2 regions of the Hyphomonas sp. GM-8P genome follow, and region 2 is predicted to be linked to the other one. Evidence: predicted binding sites of a transcription regulator. Region 2 holds the regulator's gene; the other holds the start of a gene.
What was found. Region 2 encodes HrcA, which represses chaperone genes, less so after heat shock. Its sites were predicted from a motif close to GTTAGCANTCNNCNNNGNNGANTGCTAAC; they were not measured.
Positions count from the first base shown of each region.

Region 1: a site for HrcA is predicted at 2,319-2,347, ahead of groES (co-chaperone GroES). Genes of this name have one in related genera too.

Region 1 is NZ_AWFE01000066.1:1,380-4,791, reverse strand. Features, by position in the region: gene HY26_RS08585 (acyl-CoA synthetase) at 1-56, opposite strand, end outside; gene groL (chaperonin GroEL) at 254-1,900, opposite strand; gene groES (co-chaperone GroES) at 1,956-2,246, opposite strand; gene HY26_RS08570 (GGDEF domain-containing protein) at 2,629-3,384, shown strand.
Region 2 is NZ_AWFE01000068.1:16,227-19,638, forward strand. Features, by position in the region: gene HY26_RS09270 (DUF1648 domain-containing protein) at 1-422, shown strand, start outside; gene HY26_RS09275 (SdpI family protein) at 426-650, shown strand; gene hrcA (heat-inducible transcriptional repressor HrcA) at 693-1,781, shown strand; gene grpE (nucleotide exchange factor GrpE) at 1,781-2,338, shown strand; gene HY26_RS09290 (protein phosphatase 2C domain-containing protein) at 2,335-3,159, opposite strand; gene HY26_RS09295 (DUF2061 domain-containing protein) at 3,240-3,412, opposite strand, start outside.

The DNA.
Region 1 (3,412 bases), on a different contig from region 2:
GCGGCGCCCACTGCATCCAGAATATCGCCAAGGTTCCAGAAATTAAGCTCGGTCATGGGTTTCCTCCGTGTTCTGCCCCTCAGCAGGTCACCTTCAGGCGAAGGCGCCGCCGGTCTTATTGCCGGCTTGCCGGGGCAGATTCCTGGAAGATCGTATCAGTGCCGTTGCGGTCATCAATGGCCAAAACAAAGACGGCCCTCCGATTTCGGAGGGCCGTCCCAAGGTCATTCCGCGAGGGAATGGGCAGATTGGCTTAGAAGCCCATGCCGCCCATGCCACCCATACCGCCCATGTCAGGCATGCCGCCGCCGGCGCCTTCCTTCTTCGGAGCTTCGGCAATGGAGGCTTCCGTCGTGATCAGCAGGCCTGCCACGGAGGCAGCGTTCTGCAGAGCCGAGCGGACAACTTTCACCGGGTCGATGACGCCCATGGCGACCAGGTCGCCATACTCTTCGGTCTGGGCGTTGAAGCCGTGCGAGCGGGTCTTGTTCTGCAGGATCGTGTTCACGACCACAGAGCCTTCGACACCAGCGTTTTCGGCGATCTGACGGACCGGGGCTTCGAGCGCCTTGCGGACGATGTCGATGCCGGCCTTCTCGTCGTCATTGTCGCCAACGACGTCGATGTTCTTGGAGGCGCGGAGCAGGGCCGTACCACCACCCGGGACGATGCCTTCTTCGACAGCGGCGCGGGTTGCGTTCAGGGCGTCGTCGACGCGGTCCTTACGCTCTTTCACTTCGACTTCGGTTGCGCCGCCGACCTTGATCACGGCAACACCGCCAGCCAGCTTGGCCAGGCGTTCCTGCAGTTTCTCACGGTCATAGTCGGACGAGGTGTCGTCGATTTGCTTGCGGATCTGGGACACGCGGGCTTCGATGTCTTTCTTCTTACCGGCGCCGTCGACGATGGTCGTGTTGTCCTTGTCGATGGAAACGCGCTTGGCTTTGCCCAGCATGTCCATCGAGATGTTTTCCAGCTTGATACCGAGGTCTTCGGAAATGACCTGGCCGCCGGTGAGGACAGCGATGTCCTGCAGCATGGCCTTGCGGCGGTCGCCGAAGCCCGGAGCTTTCACGGCAGCGATCTTCAGGCCGCCACGCAGCTTGTTGACCACCAGCGTTGCCAGCGCTTCGCCATCGACGTCTTCAGCGATGATCAGGAGCGGCTTCTGCGACTGAACAACCTGCTCCAGGATCGGCAGCATCGGCTGCAGGCTGGACAGTTTTGACTCGTGCAGCAGGATGAGCGCGTCGTCGAGTTCGGCGATCATCTTGTCCGGGTTGGTGATGAAGTACGGCGACAGGTAGCCGCGGTCGAACTGCATGCCTTCGACGACGTCGAGTTCGGTTTCCAGCGACTTGGCTTCTTCAACCGTAATGACGCCTTCATTGCCGACTTTCGCCATGGCTTCAGCGATCATCGCGCCGATTTCGGTCTCGCCGTTGGCGGAGATGGTGCCGACCTGGGCGATCTCTTCGTTGGTTTTCACCTTTTTGGAGTGGTGTGCGAGGTCTTTGACGACTTCGGCAGCTGCCTTGTCGATGCCGCGCTTCAGGTCCATCGGGTTCATGCCGGCGGCGACGCGCTTCATGCCTTCGCGGACGATGGCCTGGGCCAGGACCGTAGCGGTCGTGGTGCCGTCGCCAGCGACGTCGTTGGCCTTGGAGGCGACTTCGCGCAGCATCTGTGCGCCCATATTCTCGAGCTTGTCTTCCAGCTCGATCTCTTTTGCGACGGTGACGCCGTCCTTCGTGGTGCGCGGGGCGCCGAAGGATTTCTCGATCACAACGTTACGGCCTTTCGGGCCGAGGGTGACCTTCACGGCGTTGGCCAGCGTATCGACGCCCTTGAGCATCTTTTCGCGGGCGTCAGCGCCAAAAACTACGTGTTTTGCAGCCATTTCGAGTTTCCTCTTTGAATTTGCTGTTTTTCTGGAAAGCGGTCAGGGGCGGAGATTACTTCTCCAGCACACCCATGATGTCGCTCTCCTTCATGATGAGCAGGTCTTCGCCGTCGATTTTGACTTCGGTGCCGGACCATTTGCCGAATAGGACGCGGTCGCCCTTTTTCACGTCCAGCGCGATGACTTTTCCGTCGTCACCGACAGCACCTTTACCAACTGCAACGACTTCACCTTCCTGCGGCTTTTCTTTTGCCGTGTCGGGGATGATGATGCCGCCCTTGGTCTTTTCCTCTTCCTTGACGCGGCGTACGACGACGCGATCGTGCAGGGGACGAAGTTTCATGGCTTTTGCCCTCTAGTCTTCAGATTGCGAGTTTGAATTGATCTCACGGGAGCCAGCGACCGGTAAAGGCGAATTAGCACTCACCCATACCGACTGCTAGCGGTGGCTCGGACGTAGGGCGCGGACTGGGTAGCGTCAACTGGATAATTGCAAAATTTTTTTGCCATTCCTGGCCAGCTCAGCCGGTGGCCATGCGCCGTGGAAGGGGTACCGGTTTCAACGAGAGGGTGAGGGCCGATCAGGCGTCATCAACCTGTTGCCAGAGTCTGAAGCCCTGTCGCCAAATTTGCGTCCCCGCTTTGTCGGGGTGGTAGCCATTATGTGTAATAACCATCGCACATCCCGGCAGGATACCGGGCGCAAGGCTAGGAGACGGCAGCGAATGAGCTCGTACGCACGTGATATCAAGGATTCTCTGACGTTCTTCGTCTTTGTTGCAACGACGGCGCTCTGTCTGTCGTTCACCTTCTCCGTCTTTGTTTACCAGATGGGCGTGCTGGACGATCCGCAGCGTTTCCTCGTCGCGAACCTCGTTGCGGCGGCCTGTGTGGCCATTCCGACGGCGACCATCGCCTCGCAGCATGAATTCCAGCTGAAGCGCTATCAGCGCCAGCTTGAATCGCTCGCATCGACCGATCCGCTGACCGGCCTCCTGAACCGCCGCTTCTTCCGCATTTCGGCTGAAGACGAGATGCATCGCCAGCGCCGCGCGGGCGGCATGGCCGCAATTGTCCTGTTCGACCTCGACCAGTTCAAGCAGATCAATGACCGTCATGGCCATCAGGCTGGCGACGCGATGCTGAAGCGGATTGCCGAGATCGCCTATTCCGAACTTCGCGGACCGTTCGACAAGCTGGGCCGCTGGGGCGGGGAGGAATTCGTGGTGCTGCTGTCCAACGTCAATCGCGATCAGGCCTGGCTCGTTTGTGACCGTCTACGCGAGCGGCTGGAACACGCCGAGATCGAGTATGACGGGAAGACCTTGTCGGTGACCGCCAGCTTCGGTTTCGAAATGCTGACGTCCGACGCATCGCTCGACCGCGTTCTGGAATCGGCGGACCGCGCGCTCTACGTCTCCAAAACGACGGGCCGCAACCGCGTCACCTATGCCGGACCGCGCCTCGCCGCAACGGCCTAACCGGTCCGGGCTGGATTCCCGCCTTTCC
Region 2 (3,412 bases):
TCTCGGTGGCAGCCATCCATGCGCTTCCGGCCTCCGGAGAATTTCCAATCCATTGGGGGCCTTCGGGCGCCCCCGACCGCTGGACTGACCGAGCCGGAGCCATCCGCTTTCTCTGGACCCTGCCGGTGATCACGCTGGCGGTCGGCCTGCTAATGGCGGCCCTGCCCTCGATCGATCCGCGGAAGGGCAATATCGAAACCGGCCGGCGCGGCTATGTCGCGATCTGGCTGGCGGTCATGGTGCTGCTGACCTGCATCCATGGCGGTGTCGCCCTTCAGATGACCCGCGTCGGAGAAGCTGCCGAGGGATCCGGTCAGATGGTTCGCTGGATCATCGCTGGGGCCTCGGTCCTGTTCATCATCGTAGGAAATTACCTGCCCAAGACCCGGTCCAGCTTCTTCTTTGGCATCCGCACGCCGTGAACGCTGTCGTCCGATACGGCTTGGGAAAAGACGCACCGGGTGGCGGGGCCGCTGTTCATGGCAGCAGGGGCGCTGGGCCTTGCCGGGGCGTTCATTTTTGATGGTCTGCTACTGGCCGTCCAGCTGACCGCCTGGGTCGGGCTCGCCGCGATCATTTCGGTAATCTATTCCTATTTCGCATGGCGCAGCGCCCAGGATCGGGAACATGGCACCAACCTCACGGTGTGAGGCCTATTGAATGCGGGCCATCGGCCCCCTATCCATTTTGGTATGCAAACGCATCCGGACACACAATCGCTGATGCAGCGCCTCGACCAGCGCTCGCGGGACATTTTCCGCGAGATCGTCGAGGGCTATCTGGCGACCGGGGAACCTGTCGGCTCGCGCACCCTGTCCAAGGGCAGCATCGCCCTCTCCCCTGCGTCGATCCGGAACGTGATGGCGGACCTGACCGAGCTCGGCCTTCTGGACGCACCGCACATCTCCGCCGGGCGCGCACCGACCCATATGGGCCTGCGCCTCTTTGTGGACGGTTTCCTGGAGATCGGTGAACCCGCCCGGGCCGACCGCCAGACGATCGACGACCGCCTGAAATCGGCCGGCGCCGACTTCGAGAACGTGCTGTCCGAAGCCTCCGATATCCTTTCGGGCCTTGCGGGCGGCGCGGGCCTTGTCTCCTCTCCGAAGCGCGACGCCGCCGTGCGCCATGTCGAATTTCTGCCGCTCGGCCCGCGCGATGCCATCTGCATCCTGCTGACCGAGGATGGCGATGTCGAAAACCGCTTCATCCAGGTGCCCGAGGGCCTGCCTTCCACGGCACTGATCGAAGCGGGCAACTACCTCTCCACCCGCATGAAGGGCCGCACACTCGCGGAAGCGGCACAGGATGTGCGGGAGGAGCTGAGCTCCCGCCGTGCGCAGCTTGATGTGACTGCCGCCGGCCTTGTCGAACAGGGGCTCGCCCAATGGAGCGGCGAAACACCCGGCCGGGGCCGGTCCCTGATTGTGCGAGGCCGCGCAAACCTGCTGGAAGATGCCAAAGCCGCCGAGGATCTCGACCGCGTACGCCAGCTATTCAATGAGCTGGAGCGCCAACAGAACGTGCTGGATATCCTCGATACGACACGGGAAGCCGGTGGGGTGCGACTCTTCATCGGCTCTGAAAACCAGCTTTTCCCGCTATCAGGTTCAAGTGTGATCGTCGCGCCCTATATGGGAGGCGGAAAACAGGTCATCGGCGCCCTTGGCGTGATTGGGCCGACGCGGCTCAATTATGCAAGAGTGATCCCGATGGTAGACTATACAGCGAAGGTCGTGGGCGAGATCCTCTCCCGCCGCCGCGCCAAGGACGGAAAATGATGAGCGACGAAGCGAAGACTGAAGACACGGAATCTGTCGAAACGCCTGAAAACGCCGCCCCGGAAGAGGCGACGCCGGAAGATACGATCCTCCGCCTCGAAGCGGAAAAGGAAGAGATGCGCGGCCAGCTGCTGCGCACGCTGGCTGATCTCGACAACACCCGCAAGCGCGCCCAGAAAGAGGTCGCCGATGCGCGGGTCTATGCGATCGAGAAGTTCGCGGCAGACCTGCTCAGCGTCTCCGACAATCTCGCCCGCGCCCTCGCCGCCCTGCCGGACGGGGATCGCGACGCGCTCTCGGAAGCCGGCAAGAACCTGCTCGGCGGCATCGAGATGACGGAGAAAGAACTGCACACGGCGCTGGCCCGCAACGGCGTGTCCGTGATCGCGGCCCTGCCCGGCGACGCGTTCGACCCGAACCTGCACCAGGCCGTGGCGAACGTCCCCTCCCCGCAGGCGCCGGGCACGATCCACGACGTGTTCCAGACCGGCTGGAAGATCGGCGACCGTGTCCTGCGCGCCGCCATGGTCGCCGTCAGCGCAGGCTCCACGAACTAGACTTCGATTTTCAGGTAAACCGCTGAAGCATCGTCCCTGCGCTTGATGCGGGGGATGTCTTCGTGGGGCGTGTCTTCGAAGTCGCGCAGCACGCGGATCAGGGCGGGCAGACCCCGCTCAGACAGGTCCGCCATCAGGCTTTCCAACGTGTGCGTCGCGTAGGGCGAGATGAGCCGGTAGAGGCCGTCGCTCACCAGGCAGACTTCGTGGCCCGGTTTCACCGTCGCACGCTGGATTTGGAGGTTGCCGGCGACCGCCGGGCCTAGACCGAAAACACCTCCGACTTCGTTAGAGAGCCGCCGGCTCTGACGCAGCCAACCCATGCGTTCTTCCGGCGTCAGGGCCATCACGCGGCGGGCTGCGGCGGTCTCGTCTTCCACCTTTTCCGCATGACCGATCAGGCGCACCTCTGACCCGGACCGGACGAGCGCCATGCAGTCGCCCATGAAGACAAAAACCGCCTCGTCGCCCTGCAGCCACATCCAGATACCTGCAGCGATTGGCAGGGCCTCGCCCGGTAATTTCTCCAATGGAATCCGGCTTTCGGCTTCGGCGCGCTGACGCACATCAGCGAGGACGGCGGCGAAATAGGCCTCGGGTGTCTCGCCGCTCTGAGGCCCCTGCATCAGCCGGTCTGACAGGGCTTCGGCGATCCAGGCCGCGCCGCTTTCGCAGGCCGGGAACGGGCGCAAATCGGTCACATCGGTCGCCCCGTCCAACACCCAGGCGGTGCCTGCGGCAGCGTCGAATCCGGCCCGGTCATCACCTGTTTTGCCCGGCACGCCGGGGTCGTTCACCGTGCTGATGACTTCCAGCTGCATCGCCCCGCCTTTTCGTCATGCGCCTTCAGGTAGAGGCCTAGCACGGTTCGCCCCCGCCCGCACATGAACGCTTTGAGACGTTACCGGACGGGCGTGGCGCGGGCCCAGGCGCGTTCGTGCAGCGTGTAGGCGGCCGTCTGCACCAGCGGTTCGATCAGGCCGATGGCCAGCGCGGCGTGCCAGCTGCCGGTCAGGATGAGGGCCACCGTCATCGCCACTGACAGGTGCATCAGGCTGTAGGTCATCGTCTTGA